Regions from separate parts of the Roseobacter litoralis Och 149 genome, predicted to be linked through region 1. Evidence: riboswitches for the same ligand, from Rfam matches in the RefSeq annotation. Region 1 holds a riboswitch; each other region holds the start of a gene.
What was found. Region 1 has a riboswitch for cobalamin ahead of RLO149_RS19730 (energy-coupling factor ABC transporter permease). Riboswitches for the same ligand answer to the same signal wherever they lie in the genome.
Positions count from the first base shown of each region.

Region 2: linked by a shared signal. The riboswitch ahead of RLO149_RS13045 (DUF1636 family protein) and the one ahead of RLO149_RS19730 (energy-coupling factor ABC transporter permease) in region 1 are both predicted to bind cobalamin.
Region 3: linked by a shared signal. The riboswitch ahead of RLO149_RS03025 (DUF1636 family protein) and the one ahead of RLO149_RS19730 (energy-coupling factor ABC transporter permease) in region 1 are both predicted to bind cobalamin.

Region 1 covers NC_015730.1:4,109,089-4,118,846, reverse strand. Annotated here, with positions in the region: gene RLO149_RS19765 (arylsulfatase) at 1-270, opposite strand, end outside; gene RLO149_RS19760 (SRPBCC family protein) at 505-951, opposite strand; gene RLO149_RS19755 (MBL fold metallo-hydrolase) at 1,046-1,924, opposite strand; gene RLO149_RS19750 (rhodanese-like domain-containing protein) at 1,997-2,398, opposite strand; gene RLO149_RS19745 (flavin monoamine oxidase family protein) at 2,439-3,503, opposite strand; gene RLO149_RS19740 (cupin domain-containing protein) at 3,500-4,177, opposite strand; gene RLO149_RS19735 (NUDIX domain-containing protein) at 4,401-4,943, shown strand; gene RLO149_RS19730 (energy-coupling factor ABC transporter permease) at 5,013-5,693, opposite strand; cobalamin riboswitch at 5,745-5,896, opposite strand; gene RLO149_RS19725 (ABC transporter substrate-binding protein) at 6,181-7,317, shown strand; gene RLO149_RS19720 (branched-chain amino acid ABC transporter permease) at 7,369-8,289, shown strand; gene RLO149_RS19715 (branched-chain amino acid ABC transporter permease) at 8,286-9,269, shown strand; gene RLO149_RS19710 (ABC transporter ATP-binding protein) at 9,262-9,758, shown strand, end outside.
Region 2 covers NC_015730.1:2,741,806-2,751,563, forward strand. Annotated here, with positions in the region: gene RLO149_RS13010 (ABC transporter substrate-binding protein) at 1-642, opposite strand, end outside; gene RLO149_RS13015 (LacI family DNA-binding transcriptional regulator) at 737-1,768, opposite strand; gene RLO149_RS13020 (hypothetical protein) at 1,849-2,208, opposite strand; gene RLO149_RS13025 (hypothetical protein) at 2,226-3,152, opposite strand; gene RLO149_RS13030 (FecCD family ABC transporter permease) at 3,550-4,596, opposite strand; gene RLO149_RS13035 (ABC transporter substrate-binding protein) at 4,602-5,543, opposite strand; gene RLO149_RS13040 (ABC transporter ATP-binding protein) at 5,556-6,338, opposite strand; gene RLO149_RS13045 (DUF1636 family protein) at 6,335-6,739, opposite strand; cobalamin riboswitch at 6,844-7,063, opposite strand; gene RLO149_RS13050 (hypothetical protein) at 7,223-7,648, shown strand; gene RLO149_RS13055 (HlyD family secretion protein) at 7,641-8,876, shown strand; gene RLO149_RS13060 (permease) at 8,973-9,758, opposite strand, start outside.
Region 3 covers NC_015730.1:641,156-650,913, forward strand. Annotated here, with positions in the region: gene RLO149_RS03010 (endonuclease/exonuclease/phosphatase family protein) at 1-380, shown strand, start outside; gene cls (cardiolipin synthase) at 377-1,807, shown strand; gene RLO149_RS03020 (acetate/propionate family kinase) at 1,833-2,984, opposite strand; cobalamin riboswitch at 3,283-3,478, shown strand; gene RLO149_RS03025 (DUF1636 family protein) at 3,569-3,946, shown strand; gene cobW (cobalamin biosynthesis protein CobW) at 3,939-4,994, shown strand; gene cobN (cobaltochelatase subunit CobN) at 5,001-8,267, shown strand; gene RLO149_RS03040 (precorrin-3B synthase) at 8,264-9,418, shown strand; gene RLO149_RS03045 (precorrin-8X methylmutase) at 9,421-9,758, shown strand, end outside.

The sequences.
Region 1 (9,758 bases):
GTCTTCTTCCTGCATGCCAAGCTCTGCACCGGGCAGACCGACTTTTGACAGCCCCGTCCGGAACACAGATTGGCCCATAATGTAAGAAGAACGCCCCGCCGTACAGGATTGCTCACCATAATAGTCGGTGAAAATCATACCTTCATCAGCGATCCGGTCGATGTTTGGCGTGCGGTAGCCCATCAGACCCATCGTATAGGCGCTGATGTTCGATTGCCCTACGTCGTCACCCCAGATGACCAGAATGTTCGGCTTTTCATCTTGTGCCATTGCAGCGCTTGACGCGAGCGTCACAGCAGCGACGGCAAGTGCTTTGATGGTAAGCTGTTTCGTAAATCGCAAAAGGCTTCTCCTTTATATCGTGATTTGTGGTCACACGCTCGTGATAATGCACGCATTATCCAACGTTTGAAATAGAAAACCCGAGGCTTTGTCGCCTTTAAATTGCGTTACTGGGATCAGCATGTGGTTTCATCGCAAAGTTAACACATACGGATCAAAGGTTTATGATTTTTCGCCGACATGCTCGGCCAAGTTGGCAAAGAATTTTCCTGCCAGTTTCTTGGCGGTCCCCTGAACCAGTCGACTGCCAAGCTGTGCGAGCTTGCCGCCAATGTCTGCATGTGCGTCATAGCGCAGCAACGTGCCTTCTTCGTGCTCTTCAAGGGTGACATCGGCCCCCCCTTTGGCAAAACCTGCCGCCCCGCCATTGCCCTCGCCTTTGAGTGAAAAGTGCTCAGGTGGCGCATCCGGTGAAAGGGTCACATTCCCTTTGAATTTTGCCTTCACCGGGCCGATTTTCAGCACGACCTTGGCCTCAAGCTCGGTGTCGGAATGTTTGTGTAATTCCTCGCAGCCCGGGATGCACTCTTTCAGGATTTCAGCGTCATTAAGCGCGTCATAGACCACCTGTCTCGGTGCATTGATCACGATTTCATCTTTGAGATCCATGGGTCTTTTCCTTCATCCACGCCACTGTTGACGCGTAGATGAGCATATCTTTCCTTCAAATGAAATGGTCTAAAAGTCTAGGTCCGGTGCCCTGTCAAAGTTTGTTGACCGGTATTTTCAGCGTCATGTTACCGTTTGCATCCCGCGGCACTTCACCCGCCCTGATATTCACCTGCAGCGACGGAATGATCAGCGAGGGCATGGAGAGCTGCGCATCGCGCGCTTCACGCATTTTCACGAATTCATCGCGCGAGGTGCCGCCGCCGATATGGATGTTGCCGGCTTTTTGTTCCCCCACGGTCGTTTCCCATGAAATCGCGCGGCCGCCGGGCCCATAGTCGTGACACACAAACAGGCGTAAATCATCCGGCAGGCTCAGCACGCGCTGGATGGAATCATAGAGCTGGCCCGCATCCCCGCCGGGGAAATCCGCGCGCGCCGAACCACCGTCCGGCATGAACAGCGTATCGCCCGTAAAGGCCGCATTGCCCATCACATGCACCATGCAGGCTGGCGTATGCCCCGGCGTGTGGAGGGCAAAACACGTCATCTCCCCCACGCGATACCGGTCGCCATCTTTAAACAGCTTGTCGAATTGCGAGCCATCACGTTCAAACTCAGTGCCCTCATTGAACACTTTGCCAAAGGTGTCCTGCACTTCGGTGATGTGCTCACCGATGCCGATCTTACCGCCGAGTTTTTGTTGAAAATAGGGAGCGCCCGACAGGTGATCGGCATGCACGTGGCTTTCGATGATCCACTCAAGCGTCAGCCCCTGCGCCTTGATCGCCGCGATGATCTCGTCCGCGCTGTCATAGCTCAGACGGCCAGAGGCGTAGTCAAATTGCATGACCGCATCGACAACGGCGCAGGCGGTGCTTGCAGGGTCCTTGACGAGATAGCTGATGGTATTGGACTGCGCGTCAAAAAAGGCCGTCACGTCGGGGTGTTGGTCTAAATTCACAGCGGTCATTGTCTATCCTTTATGCGGACCTTCATGCGGGCGGATCCTTTGCCGGACCATGCCTGGCAATCCATCGTTCGGTCAATCTTTCTTATCGGCAAAGGCGACCGGCCCGCCCTGCTTCTCCCATGTGGAAAACCCCTCCCGCAGATGGGCGGCGTCAAACCCCATGTCCTGCAACTGCGCGACCGTCAGTGCGGAGCGCCAGCCCGACGCGCAGTGGAACACATAGGTCTTGGACTGGCCAAAGATGTCCTTGAAATAGGGGCTTTCGGGATCGACCCAGAACTCGATCATGCCGCGCGGCGCGTGATAGCTGCCGGGGATAAAGCCGGACCGCTCTCTTTCACGCGGATCCCGAATATCGACGATCACCACATCCGGGTCATCCATCATGGCGATCAGGTCGGGGGTTTCAATCTCCTTGATCCGCGCGCGGGCGGCGCTGACCAGATCAGCGGCAGATGTCTTGAGCTTTTGCATTCCATGATCCTTTTTGCGGGGCCGTGCATGCCAGTTATGGTCAGTGTAGCATGCTTTCAACCAAAGCGGCATCCGCAGCTTCCAATGCGCCCTCGAGGTATCCGCCAAACGTGGCGGCGACCTCGGTTCCTCCAAAGATCAACCTGCCATCCCAAAGCCCGGCAAGTGCAGGGGGAAGGCCGTATAGCGGATGTGTTGTCATTGGCGCGTGGTCCGCCTGCGTCGCGGTGTTGGTGTCAGCTGCCCAATCCTTGATCAGAACCGCATTCGCGGATGCGGCTTGTGACCCGAAAAGGCGGATGAGTTGATCAACAATAGCTGATTTGAGCACCTGCTGATCGCGGCGGTCCGGGGGCACACCGATGAAACCAAAAAGGGCTGCGCCACTGCCCGTGGCGGTGCTTGCATCGTGGATCTCCACCATCGGTCCCTTGTGGCTCATCGCATCACCAGACAGCCCCATGTCACGCCAGAACGGGGCATCGTATAAAATGACGGCTTTCGCTTGGCTTGCCATCCATGTCGGAATAGCGGCCATCGTTTTTGTCGCCGCTGTGGGCAGAGTAGGGGAGAAATCGAGGAATGCGGCGACGCGCGGCGGTATCGCCAGAACCACGGACCGCGCTTGGATCTCTGCGCCTGCCTCGCAGCCTATGAGGATGTCGCCATCTGATCGCGAAAGTTGCCGCACTTCGGTGTTCAGCAGGATGCGCGACGGATCAATCTGTCCCGCGAGCGCAGTGCAAAGCGTGCCCATACCGCCGTCAATTCGAAATGAACCCTGCATGGACGCTGCGCCGCGCCCTTGCTGTATGCGACCCTGCGCATCCTCAAAGCGGAATTCACCCTGCGCGTATTGTTCAAAAACCGGCAGCTCAAAGCGTGATATCAGACCGGCAATGCGCGGCTGGCCCGCCCAGAACCACGCCGGACCGAGGTCATAGGCGGCGCCGTTGACCGTTTCACTCAGCACCCGACCGCCCAGCCTGTCCCGACTTTCAACCAGCAGATAATCGCGACCCGCCTGATGCAGCTGGTCCGCGAGGTAAAGCCCGGCGATGCCGCCGCCAACAATCACAACATCGGCGCGATGCCGAGGTGTCACGGGGCCGGGGGCTTTGCATGTTGGATGTGGCGCAGTTTGGCCCAAAGGCGCACGCCTTTCGGGCCCGCTGTGGCGTTCAGGGTACTTGCGCAGGGTAGGCGCAGCCATGATCCCTGTTGCAACTGATCGCCGCCCTCGGTCATGCTGCCCTCCAGCACCAGAAACTCGCCACCATCGGGCAAGTCCATCGAAACTGCGGTGCCTGCGGCCCATTTTTCTGCGCGCACCGTTTCCTGATCGTCGTGGAACAGGGTCATGACGCCCACCCCCGCGCGGGTCGCATCGGGGATAAATTCCATTTTGTTCATGTCGACGACGACATGGGTGCGATCGTCCGGCTGGAATTGCCATAGTTTCACAAAGATCGTGCAGCCTGCGTCGGAATGAGGGGAGTGGGCCGATGTCGGCGGGTTGCGCACATAAGACCCCGCCGGGAAATCGCCGTGCTCGTCGGAAAACACCCCGTCCAGGACAATGAATTCTTCGCCGCCGGTATGGGTATGTTCCGAAAAGCGGCTGTTGGGCGCGTACCGCACGATTGTCGTGGCGCGCGCGACCTCACCCCCGATCCGGTCCAGCATCCGCCGGTCAACACCGGGCATCGGAGAGGCGCGCCACTCAACCTTGTCAGAATGAACAACAACACGTTGCGAAAAGTCAGCATGCAAATCCATGGATGGCTCCGGGTCAGGTGTGATCAGACTTTGCCTACCATGAGGCGGTGAAATTGCAATTGGCGATCACGCTATCGTTTGACGTTGCATGTCGGCTGCCGCGTCGGGCAGGATCAAATCGCGGGTGTGATCTATTGGAAAGACCTGAGTGTGCCGGATTTCAAATCACTGCCCGCAAGGCCGGTTCAAGATATGGCATATGCACCTGAAGGGGAGTGTTGCGATGAGTGATATAAAAAGGCAGTCACGCCGCACCGTTTACGAAAACAGATGGATGAAAGTCCATGAGGATGTGGTGACTTTCCCTGATGGATCAGACGGGATTTACGGCGTCGTTGACAAGGATGACTTTGTCCTGATTGTCCCGCAGCATGCAGATGGGCGGTTTCAGCTGGTGCAGCAGTTTCGCTATCCGGTGGGCGGGCGTTATTGGGAATTTCCGCAAGGGTCATGGGAAACCAGACCGGGCACGGACCCGGAAAAGGTCGCCCTTGCCGAGTTGGAGGAGGAGACCGGTTATCTTGCACACTCCCTCACCAGATTGGGGCATCTTTTCGAAGCATATGGGTTTTCAAATCAGGGCTTTCACGCGTTTCTGGCAACCGGTCTGCAAGAGGGGCGCGTAAATCGCGACAAAGAAGAACAGGATATGCAAACCGCGTCGTTCAGTCTTGAGGCGATACATGACATGATCCGCTCTGGGCAGATCAAGGATGCCCCAACCATCGCGGCACTTGGGTTGCTGGCTATTTCTGAACATGGATAGAAACCGCGCAACAGGTCAGCGCAGAGACGGGACCGCGGCGCGCCGTTGCGCCACGGTCCAAAGGCATTGTTATGTGGCCGCGTTATGCAGACGGTGCGTAAAGATGCCCCGGTCGGTCATTGCGCGCAGGCCCTTGGCACCGGCAAGCGCTGCCAGATCGGCCAAGGGTTCGATCAGGATGACCAGCAGATAGGCCACGCCAAAGCTTGTCACCGCCGAGAGGTTGTCGGCCCCGACGCCTTGCCCGTAGATCGCCCAGAAGGCCACCCAGGCGACAACGCCACCCTGATAGACAGCCGACATTTTCAGCACATCCATGTAGCGCAGATCGACATAGGCCGTTGTCTGCGGAATGACCCGTTTGGCCAGCGCGTCCACCGCAAAAAGCGGGAACAGCAGCGTCGAGACATTGACGAAATACATTGGCACATCGGAAGGTGCGAAAAACAAGCCTTGGATCGCCAGACCGCCCGCAAGGCCAAGCGCGGCCGGACCAGACCCAAGCAGCAGAAACAGCGTCGTGCCCAGAATGATGTGCACTTCCGAGATACCGACCGCGAAATGCGGAAAAATCTCAAAGAAGATAAACACCCCGATCGCGGCAATCACGGAGCGCAGGGCAAAGGAGACCACCGAATGGGTCTTGAGATCATCATTGATCAGTTTGAGGGAATAGCCCGCAGCAGCAGCCGCCGTCCCATAGGCCAGTACCATTTTTGCGCCGTCCACGACGCCCGGTTCGATATGCATGTTTACTTCCTTTCGCGTCCACCCGACGCATTTATATGGCCGGAATGTTCCGGCAGTTGCAGAATGATGGTTGGTATCCTGACTTGCAGCTTTTGGCGCTCTGGCCGTTTTCGCTGCTTACAGTTGCGGGGGCAGTCCGGGTCTTGCACCCGGTTCCCAATTAAGGCCCGTTCTCAGAGGCCGCCATCTCAACAGACCTTACGCGAATAGAAACGCAAGACAAGCCTGTGTGCGACCTTTGAATATCTGGATATGACGTGTTCTTGGGAAACGTGTGTGCATGGCAGGATGGGGTCGGTGCACGCAGTTTCATCTCACGTTCGCAGTCGTGCGCGCAGTTTTTGGCCAATTCTGTCCTGCGGTGGCTGGCAAATCCCTGTTGTTTCTGCTCAAGTCTTGCGGGATATGAACAATCGACGCAGTTGCAGGGGTGGATGCGATGCGTCAGACGACCAAAAACCACCCGGGAAAAACAGGGGAAATCAAGATGAAGGTGAAATCACTCATTCTGTCTGCGGCATTGGCTGCAATGGCAGGCGGCGTATCGGCAGAAGGCGTCAAGGTCGGCATGATCACGACCCTTTCGGGCGGTGGCGCCGGGCTTGGTATCGACGTGCGCGACGGCTTCATGCTCGCGGTGAAGCAGTCGGGCCGTGACGACATCGAGGTCGTGATCGAAGACGACCAGCGCAAACCCGATATCGCCGTGCAACTGGCCGATAAAATGATCCAGTCCGAAAAGGTCGATGTGATGACCGGGATCATCTGGTCGAACCTCGCGATGGCTGTTGTTCCGGCGACTGTCGCACAGGGCAAGTTTTACCTGTCGCCCAATGCGGGTCCATCCGCACTGGCGGGTAAGGGATGCCATCCGAACTATTTCAACGTCGCGTGGCAAAACGATAACCTGCACGAGGCCGCTGGTGCCTATGCCACTTCTGCGGGCTATTCCAACAGCTTTATCCTCGCGCCGAACTATCCCGCCGGTCAGGATGCGCTGACGGGCTACAAGCGAACCTTTGGCGGTGAATTAGCTGGGGAGTTGTTCACCAAACTGGGTCAAACCGATTACGCCGCCGAGATTGCGCAGATCCGCGCGTCCGGGGCAGATTCCGTGTTCTTTTTCCTGCCCGGTGGCATGGGGATTTCATTCCTCAAGCAATATGCCGACAGTGGCATTGATATCCCCGTGGTTGGTCCTGCGTTTTCCTTTGATCAGGGCATCCTGCAGGCTGTCGGTGATGCAGCCCTTGGTGTGGTGAACACATCGCAGTGGAGCAAGGACATCGACAACCCGACCAATGCCGCCTTTGTCGAGACATTTCAGGCGGAATACGGGCGTTTGCCGTCACTCTATGCCAGCCAAGGGTTTGACACGGCAAACCTGCTGATCTCTGCGCTCGCAACGGCCAGCCCTGCGGATGCGGATGCCTTCCGCGCAGCACTCAAGGCGGCGAATTTCGACAGCACACGCGGTGACTTTGCCTTTGGGTCCAACCACCACCCCATTCAGGATATCTATGCCCGCGAGGTCATCAAGGAAGGCGATGTCTTTACCAACAAGATCATCGGCGTTGCCCTTGAAGACCATGCAGATGCCTATGCGGCTGAGTGCAAGATGTAAGCAACGCCTTGGTCCGGGTGTGACCTTGCACCCGGACCGGTATATATAACCATGTCCACAATTCTGATCATTGAACAGGTCCTGAACGGTCTGCAATTCGGCGTGATGCTGTTTTTGATGGCGGCTGGCCTGACGCTGATCTTTGGCGTCATGGGGCTGATCAACCTTGCGCACGGATCGCTCTATATGATCGGGGCTTTTGCGGCGGCGGCTGTGGCCGGGCTGACGGGGTCGTTCCTGCTTGCACTGATCGCCGCGATGGCCGCTGCTGCGATGGCGGGCGTGTTGATCGAAACGGTTGTCATCCGCAGGCTTTATGCCACGGATCACCTTGATCAGGTGCTGGCCACATTTGCGCTGATCCTGATCTTTTCAGAAGGAACGCGGTGGGTCTTCGGTTCTTTTCCGCTGTTTTTGGATATTCCTGATGCCGTATCGGGGCCTGTGTCCCTGCCGGGTGGCATTCAATATCCGCTGTATCGGCTTGTTCTGATTGCCGTGGGGCTTGGCGTGGGGTTGGGGCTTGCTTTGCTCATTAACCGCACGCGCATCGGTGTTCAGATCAGGGCGGGCGAGAATGACCGCGAGATGATCGCGGCCCTCGGGGTGGATATCTCGCGTCTTTACACGCTGGTGTTTGCACTTGGCGCGGCGTTGGCCGGGCTGGCGGGCGCACTGGTCGGGGCGATCCAATCCGTGCAGGTCGGCATGGGCGAACCCGTGCTGATCCTCGCGTTTGTGGTCATCGTGATCGGGGGTATCGGCTCTATCAAGGGGGCATTTGTCGGTGCTTTGCTGGTGGGCCTGACGGACACGTTGGGCGGTATTTTCCTGCCTGAGCTGTTCAAGCTCTTTACCGATGCTTCCACTGCCACGTCGGCGGGGTCGGCGTTGGCCTCCATGGCGATTTACATTTTGATGGGCGCCGTGCTGATCTGGCGACCCACGGGGCTATATGGGGCGCGCGCGTGATTTCTGAACGTGGGGTCAATAGTGTCGTGCTGATCGGCCTGTGCGCCGTGCCGATCTGGGCGCTGCTGGTGGATGAACCCTTCACGATCACGCTGGCCACGCGCGCGGTGATCTTCGCGCTGGCCGCTGTTGGTCTCAACATCGCACTGGGTTGGGGTGGTCTGGTGAGCCTCGGGCATGCGGTGTTCTTTGGTCTGGGCGGCTATGCGATGGGTATCCTTGCCCATCATGCGCAGACATTCACCCCCGTGATGGAATGGCCGTTCCTGATTGAGGGCACAAAATCCATGCCTGTGATCTGGCTGGTGGCGATGATCAGCGCAGGTGTCGCGGCCCTCGTGATCGGGCTTTTGTCGCTGCGCACGGCGGGTGTGTATTTCATCATGATCACCCTCGCCTTTGGGCAGATGTTCTACTATTTCGCCATTTCGTGGGCGGAATACGGCGGCGAGGATGGACTATCCATCTACGTCAGGAACGATTTTCCGGGGCTGAACACATTGGTCCCGATCCACTTTTTCGCCCTGTGTTTCGTGATCCTGTGCATCGTGCTTTTTATCAACGCGCGGCTGATCAAATCACCCTTTGGGCTTGCGCTGAACGCCGCGCGTCAGGTGCCGACCCGGGTTGAGACCGTGGGGATGGACCCTGTGCGCCTCAAGCTGGTCGCCTTTGTGATTTCGGGCGTGATCACGGGTTTGGCGGGCGCGCTTTTTGCTGACCTCAACCGCTTTGTCAGCCCGACGATGTTCAGCTGGCAGATGTCCGGTGAGATAATGATTTTTGTCATCCTCGGCGGTGTTGCGCGGCTCTTTGGTCCGGTGGTTGGCGCGGTGTTGTTTGTCATGCTTGAACACATACTCGGTGGCCTCAGCAACTACTGGCACATCTATCTCGGGGCGCTTTTGCTGGTCATCGTCTTGTTCGCCCGTGGCGGGATCATCGGTCTGTTGTGCGGGCGGGGGCGGCTGGATGACTGACCCTGTGCTTGCCACCCATAACCTCAGCAAGAGTTTCGGCGCGTTGACCGCAACCGATGATGTCACGCTTGATCTGCGCGCGGGTGAAATCCATGCGGTGATCGGACCCAATGGCGCAGGGAAATCCACGTTGATTGCGCAGATCTGCGGTGGGCTGACGCCTGATCGCGGGCGCATCGAATTTCTGGGCCGAGACGTGACACAGGAACCGACGCGACTGCGCGCGCGGGCAGGGCTTGGGCGCACGTTTCAGATATCTGCACTGGCGATGGAAGACAGCGTGTTGCAAAACGTCATGCTGGGCGCATTGGGGGCGATGGGTCGCCCATGGCAATTCCTGCGACCCGCCTTGAAAGATGATGCGCTGCGTGACAGGGCCGAGGCCGCGTTGGCGCGTGTCGGCCTGACGGATGCCCGTGCCAAACGCACCGCGGAACTCAGCCACGGGCAGCGCCGCCAATTGGAAGTCGCGGTCGCGCTGAGCCTGCA
Region 2 (9,758 bases), 1.4 Mb from region 1:
CCAGTTTTCATCCACGATCCGCGCGCCAAAGGAGTTGGACATCGCCGTCAGGAAGGCTGCGTTTTCGCCCCAACCCGCTTTTCCGCGCAGACAAATACCGTATATCTCGTTGTCCTTGTCCGTCATGGCGCGTGCGGCTTCCCCGATGAAGTCCCAAGTGGGCGCGTCGGGCATTTCCATGCCTGCGGCTTCCATCAGGTCGGTGCGGTACATGACCATTGACGATTCACCATAAAATGGTGCCGCATAGAGCGTGCCATCGAGCGACAGGCCACCGCGCATTGCGGGCAGAATATCGTCAATGTCGTATTCGGCGGACAGATCATCAAGAGAGATCAGCCAGTCGTTCTTGGCCCAGATGGGCGTTTCGTACATGCCGATGGTCATGATGTCGAACTGACCACCCTTGGTGGTGATGTCCGTTGTCACGCGTTGACGCAGAACGTTTTCCTCCAAGGTCACCCATTCTACCTGATGGCCTGTTTTCTCGGTGAAATCGTCTGTCAGACCCTGCATGCGGATCATGTCGCCATTGTTGACAGTTGCGATGGTGAGTGTGGTTGCATGGCCGTCAGCGAATGCGCTGCTTGCCGTGATGAGCGACATAGCAGTCGCCGCACAAAGTGCGTGTCTCAAAGACATCCGTGTCCTCCCTATGGTTGGATGTTGTCCAATCAAGCTAGTCGCATTGTATACGTCCGGTCAACAAAAAAGTTTACGCGCGTAAACTTTTAACTCACGCTGAGTCGCGAATTATCAGTCGCGCGGGAAAAAGCGTTTCCGGTCTCGCCCCCGAATTTCCGCCATTTTCAATGCATTGGAACAAAGTCTCGACCGCGTGCTCGGACACAGAAGCATAGTCATGTGCAGCGGTGGTCAGTGACGGGCAGGCAAAACGTGATAGCGGATGATCGTCATGTGACGCCACACGCAGATCACAAGACGCATCTCGTCCGACTCGCACGCCCCGGTCATAGCAAGCGGACAGAAAGCCAATAGCAAGGCGGTCGTTGCTGCACAAAACCGTATCCGTCTTTAGTATCTTTTCATCAAGCAGTTTGAAGCCGCCATTGCGACCGATCTCTTCAAACGCCCAACCCTCTCCGTCAATTTTGATAACCTGTGTTTCCAGACCCAGACGCTCCATCATCTGCAAATAGGCGCGCCGACGTTTGTTGGCGTTCGGGTTTGCAGGCGTCCGCATCTCCAGAAAACATGGCGGCTCTCCGGTTCTGCTAAGGTATTCAACAGTTTGCGACACGAAACTGTAATTGTCAGAACCCACGAAAGCATCGCCTATACCATCAAGATTACTATCGAACAGGACCGTCGGGACATCACGGCAGAACTTCTCAATCATCGACGTGTCGGACAGCCGACCCAGTGGCGCCAGCAAAACGCCCGCCGGTTTCAACGACCGCAATCCATCCAGAATATCGTTTTCCTGCGATGCCTCACCATGAGAATTAAACAGGTTCGGCGCATAGCCCGCCTCAATGCAGCGCCGCTCAATCACGCGCGATATTTCCGAAAAGAAAGGATCGGCCAGATAAGGCACCACGATTCCGATGTTCTTTGTCAGGCGCCGATTCTGGTTGATCGCATAGATGTTCGGGCGATAATCGTGATGCTCCAGCGCTTCTTCGATGCGCTTGCGCGTCGTGGCGCGCACGCTTTGCGGGTTGTGGAAGTACTTTGACACCGTCGGCCGTGAAATCCCACTGACCGCCGCGAACTCTTCCATATTTCTGATCTTGGTATTGCTCATCTCTCGTGCGCTACAACTCTCTGTCTGTCAGAGTCGCATTGTACAAATTTTTTTAACGCGCGCAAATTTAAGTAGGCAGATTACAGACCGGCGAACAACCCGACCAGTTTCGACAGCTTTTTGACAAGGCGCGTAAGGTCGTCAAGGCGGTCCGTCGCATCTTTGATACGATCGGTTTCTTTCTTGATATCGCGAGATGCCGCCGCGATATCCTCAAGAAGAGTTGAATTCGCTATCTCCAGATCAATCTGGCGCAAACCACTTAAAGCGTGAACCTGCATGCTTTTGAGCAAGTCGTCGATGTTGTCGGAGAACTCTTGTTCCGCTGCTGAACCCGGTGTCTGGCGGTTTCGGGATTCGATATTGTAACCAAGGTTCACCGCAATGGCATTACGGGTTTGTTGCCAGGAACCCCAGTTGCTTAAACGCGCTTTGGACATCTAACATTCCTTTGTCATCAAAATGGGTCGGCGGACTCCGAAAGGAGCTTGACCAGCTTGGACAACTCCACAATCGAGCCTTGCAAATCCTCTTTGCTGGCGCTGTCTCGGGATGCCTTGGCCAGTTTGGCATGTGTCTGGCCGATATTGGCATATGCATCTCTGGCCGCCGCGCTGCGTTTCAGCGCCGCCACCTCATCAAAAAGCCTGTCCTGCAAACGCTGCACATCGCGCGTTGATGCATTGTTGGCATAGGCCGCCGCGAGCGCACGTTCCGCACGTTCCACACGCTGCAGGGATGTGGTGACTTCGCTCAGGGTCAGCGCTTCCGAGGCAGCACTGAGCAACCCGGTGGCCTGCTGAATTTGCGGATCGACCGCCACGATAATCTCGCGCAGCTTGGCGGTGCGCGCACCTGCAAATGTGGCGGTGCCAATGCCCCCGAATGCCGCCCCCACCGCTTCGAACTGATCTTTTGTCCCTGCCCCGCCCAGCGCCGAGCTTAGGCCCTCGACGGACACTGCAAGGTTGGTCAACGACGTGTTGAACGCGGCGCCGTCTTGTGCTGCATCGGCCGCAAGGGCCGCAAGGTTCGCGCCATATTCCCCCATGGCCTTGTTGAGCGCCGCGATGGAGGCAAAGCTTTCAGGGTTTTCTATTGGCGCACCGTCGCGCCGCACCACCTTGCAATCCTCAATCGAAGACCCCGGCACGGCAAGCAAGGCACATTCCGGTGCATAGGCCAGAAAAACCCCATCTTGTGCGAGGTCGCCGCGAATGTCGGAAATCTGGTTTTCTGTCAACGTACCGAGCCGTTTGGTCTGCGCCTGCGCGGCCGCTTCCGTCGCCTCGCCAAAAGACGCGACAGAGCCGCGGTACACTGGCGATGAACATCCAGCAACAACCGCCAACGCCATCACCGGCCAGATCGATCGAAGTGTCATGATGTGTCCAGTTCTGCAAACTTCATCAAAATGCGCCTTGTCTTTGCGGCTCAAGAAAACCGCAACAAATGCACGAGAAATCAGCGCGGTGGCCCCCTGGCGCCTGCCGTCCACAGGCGCCGGGGCTGGCGCTGAAAAGGTCTTTTTAGTCCAAATTCACTTCTACAATAGCGAGAAGACTAACAATACAATTTTGATCTGTCGACACGCTATGCTTGAATTTCAGCATTTTTGCCCTGAAGGACCTGACATTTTCCGACAATTACGGCCGGCATCGCCGAGAAAAATAGCCTTTGGGCGTTTCAGCCACAGGTTTTAATCCATTGCGGTGAATGTCTAAGACGCGGCCAGGTTTGCAGCGCGTCCAAGCGGCCCGGCTATATTTCGGACGGTAACCTCAGCGTTGTCTGCGGCGCAACAACCAGACAAAAAAGGTGCCGCCTGCAAGACCGGTGACGATACCGATCGGCATGTCCTCAGGGGCCATGACCGTGCGTGCGACAATATCCGCCCAAAGCAGAAATACAGCCCCCAGCAAGGCCGACGCTGGCAAAACGCGCGCGTAATCCCCGCCAACGATCAACCGCACGATGTGGGGCACCATCAGTCCGACAAAACCGATGATGCCGGAAAACGCGACCATCACCCCCGTGATCAACGCGCCGATGAAAAAGATCGACAAGCGAAAGCGTGCCACGTTCAGGCCCAGCGTTGCCGCGGTTTCATCCCCGACTGTCATTGCATTGAGGTTACCCGCATTGATCCGCAGATAGACGCCACAGAAAACCAGAATGATCAGCGGAAAGATAAGCTGGTTCCATTGCGCCAACCCCAAGCCCCCAAGCATCCAGAACACAACCGTATGGGTCGCGCGCGGGTCACCAAGGAAAATCAGCACATTTGCCATCGACATCACGATGAATGATACGGCAACCCCGGCAAGCACAAGCCTGTCCGCACTGGTTGCCGCGGCGAATTGCGAGACTGCCAGTACCAGCAGCGTCGCGCCCAAGGCCCCCGCAAAGGCCAACAGAGGCACCGTCAGCAGCCCAAGGAACAATCCGGTGTGGAGCAGCGCAAGAATGGCGCCAAAAGCCCCGCCCGCAGAAATCCCCAACAGATGCGGATCTGCAAGCGGGTTGCGCGTGACGGCCTGCAGACTTGCGCCCACCATCGCCAGCCCCGCGCCGACGAAACAGGCCAGCAAAGCGCGTGGAAACCGGATGTCCCAAACAATCGCTTCGCGTCCTGTTGACCAATCGCCGACAAAAGACGTGTCAATTGTATTATTCAACACCACCCCCCAGACTGTCGAAAAGGGGATCGAAACAGCGCCAATGCTGACCGCCATCGTCAGCGATAGCAGCAAAAGGATCCAACCGCACATCATTGCGACAGGATAGACCGCAGACTGCCCGGATCGTGCTGCTGCGGTCTTTGCCATAGGGTTCACTCCGCCCGTAAAGCCGCAGCAAGCGTTTTGACGGCGGCGATGTTGCGTGGACCCGGTGTCGCCTCGACATATTCCAGCGTTACGAAACGGTCGTTCCTGACCGCATCAAGCTGTGCAAAAGCAGGATTGGACATCATGAACGCGCGTTTTTGCGCCGCCGTGACATCGCCGTAGTTGACGATAACGATCACTTCGGGGTTACGCTCGACAACGGTTTCCCATCCAACCGTCGCCCAGCTTTTCTCCAGACCGTTCATGATATTGACCCCACCTGCAGCCTCGATCAGCGCATTCGGCATCGCATAGCGCCCGGCGGTAAAGGGCACGTCTTCGCCGCTGTCATAGACAAATACGCGCGGCGGGGTGCTGAGGGGCGACAATGACGCGGTGAAGCTGTCCAGTTCCGCGCGGTAGCCTGCCACCAGTGCCTCCGCCTTTTCGGATACGTCAAAGATCGCGCCAAGGTTCAGCAGGTCGGCATACATATCTTCCATGCTGACGGCGGCTTTCTCACCGATGTGAATGCAGCTTTCGGTAAGCTCGTAGACCTTGATGCCAAAGGGCTCCAACGTCTCGGGCGTCACTTCACCGCCCACTTTCATGCCGTAGTTCCAACCTGCAAAGAAGAAATCAGCATCCGCCCCGATCAGCACTTCCTTGCTGGGGTATTTGGCGGATAATTCGGGCAGGGCTTCGACACCCGCCGTCATCTCCGCGTCCAGCGTTTTCCAGCCGGAGATACCGGTATAGCCCACCATCCGGTCCGCCAGCCCAAGGACCAGCATCATCTCAGTCAGGTTGACGTCGTTGGAAATCGCAGCCTTCGGCGGCGCGTCGAAGGTGACGGTTCGGTTGCAGCTTTGCACCGTTGTCTGCGCCAGCGGGCCGGTGCCCATCAGGATCATAAACAGGGAAGAAAGTATACGTGTCGGCTTCATCGTGTGCTTGCCTTAATGCGGAAGGTGGAAGGATAAGTGTTTGGTCTTGCTCGGACTAAGCTGTTCTGCGCGCGCCTCAACCGCAAATACGTTCGAAACACTATGCGCAGTGAGCACCGCATCAGGCGGCCCCACGCCACGCGTATGTCCGTTTTCGAGCAGCAGAATGGTATCGCAGACATCCGCCGCGACATTCAAATCGTGCAGAGAGACGATAATCGTCACATCCAGCGCGCGAATGAGGGCGAGCACCTCAAGCTGATGGCGGATGTCCAGATGGTTGGTCGGCTCATCCAGCACCAGCACCTGAGGCTCTTGCGCTAGGGCGCGGGCCACCATGACCCGCTGGCGTTCACCGCCCGACAGGTTGGCGAGGTCCCGATCTGCCAAATCGCTCAGGTTCAGCGTATCAAGCGCAACCTCGACGATCTGCGCATCTTTCGCGCCTGCGGTGGCAAAACCAAGGCGGTGCGGTGCGCGACCCAGCGTCACGATTTCGCGCACTGTCAGTCCAAAGGACGACGGCTGTTCCTGCAAAACCGCCGCAACCTTTCGCGCAGCGGCGCGCGGTGGGATCGACCAGATGTCGTCTCCACCGATCCTGATTTGGCCACTCAGCGGCGCCTGATACCGGTAGAGCAGACGCAACAGCGTGGATTTACCCGCCCCATTTGGGCCGACAACACCCATCACGCTGCCGGGTGCGGCGCGAAAGCTGGTCGGTTGCAGCAAGAGCGGCTCTTTGCGGCGCGGCGCCCAGCTGATGTTCTCCGCGACGAGGTCCGTGGCGTTCATGAGACACGCACATCGCTGTCTTCCAGCGCAATGATGGCCGCAGGCACGCGCGCAAGCGTGGTTTTGCGTAATTTGCCGGGACGATCAACCGACGAACACCACCCGTCCTCCAGCAGTGCGTAATCACGTGCAAAACTGACCAGATCGCCAATATCCGTATCCGGCTCTATATCGCCAAAAAGATAGGTCGCCTTGCGCGTTCCGTGATAGGCAACCGTGCAGGGGCGATCACAGCCTGCCATACAGGCAACGCCGGAAATCTCGAACTCTTCGGTGACGCTGTCACCCGCAGCAGCAATCGCCGCGCGCAGTCTGGCAATCAGCTCATAGCCCGGTTTACAGTCGGTGCCTTTATGTCGGCAGGATGTGCAGATTGTTATTCTATGTGTCGGTGTTCCCATGTCGCCCTCCGCGATTGCGCAGGGTGCACTTTGGGACATGTACTTTTCAACGGGTTGGCCCGTAAATCCATCATGACCTCCTGTCCGGACACCCCGCCCGGGTTGAAGTTACATCAATGATGGCAGGTCTCCTGACTCGCGGGTCGCAGCTTGCCCGATCCTTCCCGGATGCGGATGCATCCAGTGGTGATCATCGGGGTCGCTCGCCGCTTACAGTTGCGGGGGCAGTCACGGATTTGGCGTCTGTTACGAACGCCGCACCGTATTCCCTTTTCAGTCCGGTTTGCTTTTGACTTGCCGAACACCATCTCCCAACCCTTCCCCGAGATTCCGACCCGCGTCAAGCGAAACTCTGTGCGGGTTACCGTGTCGTGCGGGCAACCCGAGACGCGGCATTGCAATGCCAGCAGATTTCTCGCTATGTAGGTTCTGGTATCTTGGGCCCGAAGAGGTCTGCGTCTGTGGTACCACTTTGGAGAACGCATGGAACCTGCAACGCTTCACCCCATGGCGACCGGGCATATTCCCAAATATGTAGCGGCGGCTGACGGCAGTGATTACCTTTTTACTTTCATGGTCATTTTTACGGTTGGTGTCGTAATCCTGATCGGTGTGGCCTATTTCACGCTGCATGCGATCCCGGAAAAGCTGGCGCATAAATCGAACCACCCGCAGTTCCAACTGGTTGGAATCTTGTCCTTGCTTGCCCTGTTTACGCATAACGGGCTGTTCTGGGTGGCCGCGATCCTTGTGGCCGGTTTCCAGTTTCCCGATTTCAGCAGCCCGCTGCGCGCCATTGCCGATGCGATTGATCGAAACGGGTCGCGCGATGCGGCGCCCAACGCGCAAACATCCCAAAACAGCGAAACGCCGGTGACGCCGACCCCGAAAGAAACCTCTGATGCTTGAGACACTGATCTGCGCGCTGTTCACGATCTTGCCCGATTATCTTTACCGCCGGTTCCGACAGGGCAAGAGAATAGGCATCGAAATCAACCTCTTCAGTGTCTGGTATGAACTCAGGTGGGGCATAACCGGATGCGCGATCATGGCACTCACCGTGATTACGACGCTGTTTTATTTTCACCCGGCCACAAATTCCGTTGTGTCCTATTTTCGCACCGTCACGATATTGCCGCAGGCCGGGGGCCGGGTATTGGAAATCTACGTCAAGAACAACGAATTGGTGAACCTCGGCCAGCCGATATTCCGGTTGGAAGATCACTCGCAACGCGCACAGGTCGAAGCCGCAAAGGCAATGATTGCTGAGGCTGATGCGTCCTTGAAAGTGGCGCAAACCGATTTGACCGAAGCGATTGCATCTATCGCCGGGGCCACCGCGGCCCTGAGGCAGGCGGAAGAGGAATTAGAGCGCAACGTGACCCTGCGCGATCAGGGTTCGACCGCCGTGCGCCTTGCTGAAATCGACCGCTTTGAAAACCTTGTCGCGCAACGCTCAGCGCAGCGTGATGCCGCCATCGCGCAACAGGCCGAGACGCAGGAACGGATCGATTCCCTGATACCGGCGCAGAAAGATAACGCGCTGGCACAGTTTGATGCGGCCAACGCCGAACTGGAAAAAACCGTGGTCTATGCGGGTGTGACCGGTCGGGTTGAGCAACTCAGCCTGCAGGTTGGCGACTATATCAGCCCGGTCCTGCGACCGGCAGGCGTGCTGGTGCCCGTGACGTCTGGGCGAAGCCGCTTTCAGGCAGGTTTCAACCAAATGGCCGCGCAGGTCATCAAGCCGGGTATGATTGGTGAAATCGGTTGCATGACCAAGCCCTTCACCGTCATTCCGATGGTGGTCGTGGCGGTTCAGGATGTGATCCCGTCCGGGCAGGTCCGACCCAGCGACCGGCTTCTGGATCCACAAAACAACCAGCAGCCGGGCAGCATCATGGTGTATCTGGAACCTCTCTATGACGGGACCGCCGAGGCGCTGCCGCCGGGCAGTAACTGTATCGCGAATGTCTACACCGACAATCATGAACGGCTCGAGGATGAGAGCTTGAGCACCCCGCATAAAATAGCGCTGCATGTAATCGATACCATTGGTGTCGTCCATGCGGCGGGGCTGCGGCTCAGGCTGTTGCTGATGCCGGTGCAGACCCTTGTGTTCAGCGGCGGCCATTGATCCAACTCAGAGCAAAAACAGACTGCTCTGAGTTGTTTCGTGCTGCCTTTGGCGTTCAGTGCCGCATGCCCTTGCGCCGCCGATGCGCCCGGACCCTTAAAACGACGTCCATATATGAAAGAGCAGTCCCGCGACAAAGGACCCGGTCAGCGCGATCCCGACATAAAGGAAGAAGACACGCCGCTTGACCAATGCCCAGACGGCAATGGCCGCCGGTAACGATGTCACCCCACCCGCCACCAGAAAGGCAAGCCCTGCCCCCGGCGCCATACCCTGCTCAATCAGACCGCCCACGAGGGGGAGCGCTGCATAACCGTTGAGATAGGCCGGTACACCAACCACTGTCGCAACCGCGATGGGCGCAAGTCCGGAGCCGCCGAGCGTCTGCGCAACAAGATCCGCAGGAAGCCACGCCAGCATCAGGCTCTCCAGCAAAAACGCAAGGGTCAGCCATTTGGCGAGGAACAAGGTGGTCTTTATCCCCTCCCGCCAGAACTTCGACATCCGTTCGTCGTCATGCCAGAATTTCCAGACCACGTCTTTTGGTGCGCGCACCGAGGAACCGCAGCATCCGCCATTCCCGACCCCCTCGCGCAGGGGATTTGTCAGCCCGCCTGCCTTGCTCATGATGTGAACTACTGCCCCGCCCGCGATACCCAAGCCCACGGCAGCCATTGTTTTGGCAATCGCGAACTCAAGCCCAATAACGCCCGTTGTCAGCACAAACATCGAAGGGTCCATTACCGGAGACGCCAGCCAGAATGCCATTACCGCCGCCAGTGGCACGCCCATCGCCAAGAGCGCTGCGATCAGCGGGATGACACCGCAGGAACAAAAAGGGGATAAGCCACCGGCAAGTGCGGCAATGACGATCATGACAAG
Region 3 (9,758 bases), 1.0 Mb from region 1:
CGCGCGGGGCTGTCTCTGTGCAGATCGCTGACCCCTGTGTTGAGATTATCGGCGTGCACCTTGGCCTGACACCGGGGACGCGGCGCAAACAGGTTGATGTGCTCAGGCAGGTTTTGCAGGGTCAAACCCATCCCGTGATACTTGCCGGGGATTTCAACGAATGGAACCTCAAGCGGCTTGATTTTGGCTCAGATGCGCAGATCGTCTCACCGGGTCTGAGCTTTCACGCCGCCCGTCCCAGAGCGGCGCTTGATCTGTTTGTGCTTGGCCCCGGTCTGCGCGTTGTGTCTTCGCATGTGCACAAGTCTACACTTGCGGTACGCGCGTCAGATCACCTACCAATTGTGATCACCGTGGATTTCACAAAGGCCGAGCCATGACCTTGCTTTTGCTGGCGCACTTTATGATCGTTACTGCTTTCACGGTGCGCATTCTGTTGCGCGATGACCTGTCGCCGCCTGCGCGGCTGGCGTGGTTTATCATTCTCGCCGTTGTCCCTTATGTTGGCAGCGGGCTTTACTTTCTGTTTGGTGAGGTTGACCTCGGCCATCACGCGGAAAAGCGGCACAAACAGGTTTTTGATGAAATACGACCACAGGCAGGCGTGATCTTTGGCGACTCGGGGGGCTGCGAGGCCCTGATCGACCCCTACTACCAATCCGCATTCCGCTACGCGAGTTCTATCAACGGGTTCTTTCCCATGGCAGGTAATCAGGCGGAATTGATGGCGGATGAACGTGCCACCAATGCCGCCATGATCGCCGATATTGATCGCGCCCAAAGCCACGTACATGTGCTGTATTACATCTGGCTGACGGACGGCACCGGCACTGAGGTGGCGCAAGCCTTAATGCGCGCGTCTAAACGCGGGGTGACATGTCGTGCCATGGCCGACGGGCTGGGATCGCGCGCGCTGATCAGATCGCCGCTGTGGACGCAGATGAAAGAGGCAGGCGTTCAGGTCGCCGTGACACTGCCGCTCAACCGCCCCATCCTCACACTGCTGACCAGCCGGATAGATTTGCGCAACCACCGCAAGATCACCGTCATTGATGGCGAGATCACCTATTGCGGCAGCCGCAACTGTGCCGATCCGGAGTTTCTGCCAAAGGCCCGGTTTGGGCCATGGGTGGACATCATGCTGCGCTTTCAGGGGCCCGTGGTTGCGCAGAACCAATTGCTGTTCATCAGCGATTGGATGCAGGCCACCGGCGAAGCATTCGATCCCGGTGCCTTGAAGGTCGAGTGTCTTTCCCCCGGCTTCCCGGCCCATGCAATCGGGGATGGCCCGACAGAACGCAACGGCGCAACACCGCAGTTGTTTTCCAGCCTTTTCAACTGCGCGCAGAGCACGATAACGCTGACCACACCTTATTTCGTGCCGGATGCGACGGTTCTGGATGCGCTCTGTGCAGCGGCTCATCGCGGCGTGCGTGTAACGCTGATCTTTCCGCAAAAGAATGACAGCTGGATCGTGGCCGCCGCCAGCCGCGGCTATTATCGCAGGCTGCTGTCATCCGGGTGTCATATCCACGAGTTCAAAGCGGGGCTGCTCCATGCCAAGACGCTGACAATAGACGATAAAGTGACGCTGATCGGCTCCTCCAATCTGGATTTGCGCAGTTTCGATCTGAACTATGAAAACAACGTGCTTTTGCAGGACGCCCGCATCACGCAAGCGGTCTGTGACAGGCAGGCCGGGTATATCGCGCAATCCGATCCTGTGCTGCTTGAAGCGGTGCGCACATGGCCCCGACACGAACGCATCTGGCACAATGTCATCGCCACCATCGGCCCCGTGTTGTGATTGATCCGGCCCAAGGCGTCATGCCCTATGATATTGCCGCATGAACCGCGCGCGCGATGATGCGTTCCTCATCCGTCGGGATGACCATCACGCGTGTTGATCCCGTGCCGATATCGCGCGCATTGCGCTGGTTTTGCTTTGGGTCAACCGTAATGTTCAGGTACTCCAGCCCCTCAACGATGCGGCTGCGGATAGGGGCTGCGTTTTCCCCGATGCCCCCGCAGAAGATCAGCGCATCAATCCCCCCCAGCACCGCCGTCAGCGCCCCGATTTCGCGCCGGGCGCGGAATACGTAGTAGTCGATTGCTTCGCGCGCCTGCGGATCATCCGAGGCCAGTAGTTCGCGCATATCGCTGGTGATCCCCGACAGGCCCAACAGCCCGCTTTTAGAATAGAGCATCTCCATCACTTCAAGGGGGGCCATGCCCTTTTGCGTGAGCAGATACAGCACCACACCGGGGTCGATCTGGCCGCAGCGGGTGCCCATGGGCAAACCATCCAATGCCGAAAATCCCATGGTGGACCCGACGCTTTTTCCGTTGGTAATCGCACACATAGACGCCCCGTTGCCCAGATGCGCAATCACCAGCCGCCCTTTGTGCAGGTCGGGGTAGGTGGTTTTGATGACCCCAGTGATGTATTCATAGCTGACCCCGTGAAACCCGTAGCGCCGCACACCTTCGTCATAAAAGGCGCGCGGCAGGGCAAAGGTGTCATTGACCCACGGATGGCCCCGGTGAAACGCCGTGTCAAAACACCCGATCTGAACAGAATCCGGAAAGGCCGCGCGCGCCGCTTCAACCCCGGCCAGGTTATGGGGCTGATGGAGCGGTGCGAGCGGGTTGAACCGGGCAAGCGCCGCCATCACATCGCCGGTCAGCAGCGTGGGTTTCGTAAAATCCGTGCCGCCATGCACAATCCTGTGGCCCACCCCGTGGATGGGCAACCCGGTTATATGCGGTGCCAGCGCCTTGATAACATGATCCAGCGCGGCAGCGGGCGTGGGGGCCGATACCTTCTGTTTGGTTTTTCCCTCGCTGGTGTTCAGGATCAACAGCGCGTTGTCGCCAATTTCATCGACTTGACCGTAGAGCAGCATCTGGGGTTCCGGCGCATCCCGGTAAAGCCCGAATTTCAGCGATGACGAGCCGGTGTTTAATGTGAGGATACCGCTCATGTGGCGGCGACCCGGCGGAACAAAGCGACGATTGCGCGATACGAAACGCGCATGTGCATCCGATCCGCGCGGCTTGTCAGTGTGTTTGGCACATGGCCTCCGAATGTGGGGCCGGCGGTCTGAACACCGGCGTGTTTTCTGATGGTTATAGTTGCAGCCTCGTGATCCGCTGTCACGCGGGTATCTGGCGGCACCCTGTGGCGTGGTGAAACACGCGTACTTTACCGCCAGTTGGCCAATCAGAAAGCGATAATCGCCGGACAAGGCGGTGCGCCATTGACTTCCCACGCCATCGCTGGAAAATGCAGGGCACGATGGTTGTTCCGGTTCAGGCCGGGACATAAAAGGGAACGCGGTGAAATGCCGTGGCTGCCCCCGCAACTGTAAGCGAAGAGTGCCTCTGTCGCACGCCACTGACCGAAAGACGGGTTGGGAAGGCAAAAGAGGCGCGGTGACCCGCGAGCCAGGAGACCTGCCATCACAAACGCAACATAAGACCGGGCGGGGTGCTCCGGAAAGGAATGATATGATGACGGCACATGCTGTTTTAACGGACAATGATGTAACCTGCACTGGCCGCCCCCATGGGTGAGCGCACAGAGATACTGGTGTGCATCAAATGCAAACGCGGCACCGACGTCACCGACGACGGCGAACGTCCGGGCCAGCGCTTGTTTGATGAATTGCAATCGCGCGGTCTGCCCGAGGGGCTGGAACTGCGGGCGGTGGAATGTTTGCAAAACTGCGATTCCGGGTGTTCCGTCGCGCTGCGGGGGGGCGGGGCCAAATGGACCTATCTGTACGGAAACCTGCATGAGGCGTCGCATCTGGACACGCTGATAGAGGGGGCCGCCCTTTATCATGAGACCAGTGATGGTCTGATCCCGTGGCGCACCCGCCCGGAACATTTCAAACGTAACTGTATCGCGCGCATACCGCCGCTGGAGGACAACAATGGCTGATCTTGCAAAACTTCCCGTCACGGTGATCACCGGGTTTCTCGGCTCCGGGAAAACCACGCTGATTTCGCACCTGATCCAGAACCCCGGCGGCAAACGTCTGGCGGTTGTGGTGAATGAATTTGGCGATGTGGGCGTGGATGGTGAAATCCTCAAAGGCTGTGCGATCCCGGATTGCCCGGCAGAAAACATCATGGAACTTGCGAACGGCTGCATCTGCTGCACAGTCGCGGATGATTTCATCCCGACCATCGAAGCGCTCATGGCGTTGGAGCCGCGCCCGGAGCACATCGTGATTGAAACCTCCGGCCTTGCCCTGCCGAAACCGCTGCTCAAGGCGTTTGACTGGCCGGATATCCGTTCGAAAATCACGGTGGATGGCGTCATCGCGCTGGCCGATGCCGAGGCTGTGGCCGCGGGCCGCTTTGCGTCGAATGTGGCGGCGGTGGATGCGCAGCGCCTTGCGGATGAAAGCCTTGATCATGACACGCCCTTGTCCGAGGTCTTTGAAGACCAGATTTCCTGCGCGGATATTATCCTGCTGACCAAGCCCGATCTGGCCGGTGCCGAAGGCGTGGCCAAAGCCAAAGAGGAAATCGCCGCGCGCAGCCCGCGCCCGATCCCGGTGATTGAGGTTGCTGAAGGGCTGATTGACCCGCGCGTCATTCTGGGGCTGGAGGCCGCTGCCGAAGACGATATGGACGCGCGCCCCTCGCATCATGATGGGCATGATGATCACGAACATGACGATTTTGAATCCATCGTGGTGGAGATTCCCGAAGTGTCCGATCCGGCCGAACTGGTTGCCCGCATCGAGGTTTTGGCCAAGGAGCAGAATATCCTGCGCGTCAAAGGCTATGCCTCCGTTGTCGGTAAACCTATGCGGCTCTTGGTGCAGGCGGTGGGCGCGCGCGTGCGCCATCAGTTTGACCGCCCCTGGGCCGAAAATGAACCGCGCCGGGGCCGGTTGGTCGTGATCGCTGAACATGATGATGTGAGCTATGAGGCGGTGCAATCCGTGTTGGTCCCTGTCCCTGCGGCTGCCGAGTAACCTGCCATGCATGTCGTCTTTCGCGAAAGCCATGGTCTGGAAGAGACGGAAACGCCAACCGATCTGGGGCAGACGCCCGCCGATCTGGTTGTGCTCAGCCTGTCTGATTCAGACCTCGGTGCTTTGGCGCAGGCGTGGCGCAAGGGGGGTGGGCCCGAGGGCCGGCTGCCCGGCTTGCGACTGGCCAATATCACGGCGCTGAAACACCCGCTGTCGGTCGATACCTATGTCGAACAAACGCTGTGCAGCGCAAAGGGTATTCTTATTCGGCTGATTGGCGGTGTGCCCTACTGGCCCTATGGCCTGCAGCAGATCGAGGCTCTGGCGCGGGCCAAGGGCATTGCGCTGGCCGTGCTGCCTGCGGACGGGCGCACGGATACGCGCCTTGATGCGGTCTCGACCTTGCCGGTGTCCACATTGCGTCAGTTGCAAAAGCTTTGTGATACCGGTGGTGTGGTTGCATGGCAGGCGGCACTGGCGCAGATGGCGCTGGCCTCGGGGCTTTATGCAGGGCCTGTGCGCGGGGCCAAGACGTTGCCCTCGGTCGGGGGCTGGACGCCTGAGCACGATGTGACCTGTCCGGTTCTGGCCAAGGAGGCCACGGAGCCGCTGGTGCTTGTCGTCTTTTACCGCTCGTTTCTGGTGGCCGCCGATCTGGCACCGATTGAACAGGTCTTTGCCGCGCTGCGCGCCAAGGGGTTTGCCGTGATGGGGCTGTTTGCACCCTCGCTCAAGGCTCCGGGTGCTGCGGAATGGTTGACCCGTCAGGTGGCCCATCTCAGCCCCGCTGCAATCGTCAATGCGACGTCATTTTCCGGGCAAGGCACGCGCGGCGCCTCGCCGCTGGACGCAGGTGACGTGCCGGTTTTCCAGATGGCGCTGGCCACCTCGCGGCAGGCGGCATGGGCCGAAGCAGAACGCGGGTTGTCCCCCGCTGATCTGGCTATGCATGTGGTGCTGCCAGAAGTTGATGGACGGCTGTTCGCCGGTGTCGCCTCTTTCAAGGAGCCGCAAAAGAGGGACGCGGATTTGCAATATTCGCGCTTTGTGCACCGCCCCCACGCTGAGCGGATCATGGCAATCGCGGATCGGGTGGCGGCTTGGGTCCATCTGGCGTCCAAACCCGCCAGTGAACGCCGCATAGCATTGGTGATGTCCACCTACCCGGGGCGCGAGTGGAACCTCGCGCATGCTGTGGGGATGGACGCGCTTGGCTCTGCCTCCGCGATCCTTGAGGATTTGGCAGGTGCGGGCTACGCGACCGACGGGCACGTTACCGCGCAGGATTTTGAGAGCGCCGACCAACTGCTCGATGCGCGTGACTATCAGGCGCTGCTGGCCAATCTGCCACAGAGCCTGCGCGACGATCTCACGATAGCATGGGACGATCCGCCTGAAGGTGTCGCGATTGCGATGCCGGCCGTGCGGCGTGGCAATGTCTGGATCGCGCTACAACCAGAGCGTGGCACACCGCAGAAACGCGATCAAGAATACCACGACCTGTCGCGTGTCCCGCGCCATGAATATGTGGCGTTCTATCTGTGGCTGCGCACGCAGGTGGATGCCATCGTTCACATCGGGGCGCATGGCACGCTGGAATGGTTGCCGGGCAAGTCGGTCGCCCTGTCCAACGCATGCTGGCCGGATGCGCTGACCGGGGCGACGCCGGTCATTTATCCCTTTATCGTGAATGACCCCGGCGAGGCGGCACAAGCCAAGCGCCGCATCGGGGCTGTGACGCTGGGGCATATACCGCCGCCCCTGCGCCCCACTGCGACGCCGCTGCGGCTGGTACGGCTTGAAGCTTTGCTGGATGAATTTTCCAATGCGGACGGGCTTGATCCGCGCCGCCGCGATCTGTTGCAGGAGAATATCCGTGATGAGGCGCAGGCGCTGGGTGTGGAACATGAATTGGGGTTGGATGGCGTGTCCTGCGCGGCGGAGGCCATCACGCGCATCGACCGCTTTGTCTGTGACATCAAGGACAGCCAGTTCGGGGATGGTTTGCATATCTGGGGCCGCGCGCCGCAGGTGGATACCACTTTTGATGCGAGCCTTTCCGCGCGATGCGAGAGTGCAGCCCTCTTGGCGGCGCTGGATGGCAAACGCATCGCGGGCGGCCCGTCCGGATCGCCCTACCGGGGGCGGCTTGATGTGCTGCCCACCGGACGCAACCTTTATACCATAGACCAACGCTCCGTTCCGACGCGGGCGGCTTACGAACAGGGGCGCAGGCTTGCGGATGAGTTCGTGCGCAGACATCTGCAGGACGAAGGCGACTGGCCGCGCAGCCTGATCGTGGATCTCTGGGGGTCGGCCACCATGCGCACGGCAGGTGAAGAGTTCGCGATGGCGCTGTGCCTGCTGGGTGCGCGCCCGGTCTGGGATGAAGGGTCCGAGCGTGTGTCAGGCATCGAGGTGCTGCCGATCACCGAATTGGACCGCCCGCGCGTGGATGTGACCTTACGTGTTTCCGGACTGTTTCGCGACGTGTTCCCGACACTTACAGCGCTGTTTTCGCAAGCGGTGCGCGCCTTGGCCGCCCGCGATGAAGCGCCCGACTGGAACCCCTACGCAGGGGCTGACACCACGCGCGTTTTCGGCCCGGCACCGGGCAGTTTCGGCGTCGCCATGGGGGCCCATATCGGTGATTATTCCGAGGCAGCCAAACTGGCGGCAGGCGAAGCTTGGCTGGCCACCTCAAGCTGGGCGCTCGACGGGGATAAAGTGCAGCAAGACGCCGCTGGTATCAAGGCGCGGGTCAGCAAGGCGACTGCGTTTCTGCACTTTCAGGACTTGCCGGAAACCGATGTGCTGCTGGCCGAAGACTACGCCACCCATGAGGCAGGGTTCGCCGCCGCCAAATCCGTCACCGGTGGGCGCGCAGCACTCTACCATATGGATGCGACCGATTTCGAAAACCCGCGCACCCGCACCCTGACCGAAGAGATTGCCCGTGTGGTTCATGCGCGCGCCACGCAACCGGATTGGATTGCGGGCATGCAGCGGCATGGCTTTCGCGGGGCGGCGGAAATCGCCACGACACTGGAAAACATGGCTGCCTTTGCCCAGCTTGCCGATGTGGTGCCGGGACATCTATTCGATCTCTATTTCGACGCCACATTGGGCGATGCGGATGTCACGGCCTTTCTGGCAGATGCGAACCCTGCGGCGTTGGCCGCCATGCGGGACCGGTTTGCAGCGCTGCACGCGGCGGGTCTGTGGAAATCGCGGCGCAATTCGATCCTCGCGTCGCTGGAGGCGGCGGAATGAACCGCGCAGCCTCTGCGAAGGCTCCCCGCGTCAAGGGATGGTGCCCGGGCGCGCATCGCCCGATGGCCTCGGGCGACGGGCTGGTTGTGCGCGTGCGTCCTCAGATGAGCCGTCTGGATCGCACCCAAGCCTGCAGGCTGGCCGAGCTTGCGATCGGCTATGGCAATGGCGTGATTGATCTGACCTCGCGGGGCAACCTGCAGATCAGGGGCGTGGATCAGGACCGGCACGGTGCACTACTGGAAGCGCTTATGGATGCGCACCTTTTGGATGCCACAGCAGAGGATGAGGCGCGCAGGAATATCCTCACGACGCCTTTCTGGGGGCAGGATGGCCTCACCGAAAACCTGTATCCGAGGATCGTGGCAGGCTTGCGGGCCTTGCCGAACTTGCCCGCCAAAATGGGGATTGTCCTTGATACAGGTGCGCAGCCGCTGTTGTCTTTGGCCTCGGGTGATTTCAGGTTCGAACGTGGCGCACAAACAGCTTTGATCCTGCGCGCGGATGGTGCCGTGACGGGTATGGAAATAAGCCCGGACACGGCGCTGTCCGCGCTTGCTGATCTTGCGCAGTGGTTTGTCGACAGCGGCGGTGCTCAGGCAGGCCGCATGCGCCGCCACTTGGAAAGAAACGCGCTGCCGGACGGTTTTCAGGGCCATGCGCCGCGTCGCACTGGCACGACACCGCAACCGGGTCCTTGCCCTGAGGGATACCTTTTGGGTGCGGGTTTCGGGGCGGTGGATGCACGCGGGTTGATCGGTTTGTTCGCGGATGACGCAGTCGTAGGGCTGCGCTGCACGCCGTGGCGGCTGTTCCTGCTCGAAGGGGCCTCAAAGGTCGCAACCGACTGTTTCGTCACGAAACCCGGTGCGCATATCCTGAATGTCCATGCATGCCCCGGTGCGCCGCTTTGTGAACAGGGCGAAATCGAAACCCGGGCCTTGGCCGAGGCACTTGCCACCCGCATGCCCAAGGGACAAAGCCTGCATGTGTCGGGCTGCGCGAAGGGCTGCGCGCATGCCGGGCCTGCGGATGTCACTCTGGTCGGCGCGGACGGTAAATTCGATCTTGTCAGGCATGACGCTGCATGGGATGAGCCGTCTGCGCGCGGATTGTCCATAGATGATGTTTTCAAGGAACTGACACAGTAGCCATGCCTTACCAATATGAAAAAGATGGGGCGGCCATCTATCTGGAAAGCTTCGCAACCATTCGTGCCGAAGCGGCGTTGGAGCGTTTTGCACCCGACGAAGAGCAAGTCGTCGTGCGCATGATCCACGCTGCAGGTTTGGTGGGCTTGGAAGAGCATGTGAAAGTTGCCCCCGGCATGGTCGCAGCGGCGCGGGATGCGTTGATGCGGGGTGCGCCGATTTTTTGCGATGCCTATATGGTGAGCGAAGGGGTGACACGCAAACGCCTGCCCGCCGATAACGATGTGATCTGCACCCTGCGGGATGCCCGGGTGCCGGACATGGCCGCAAGACTTGGCAC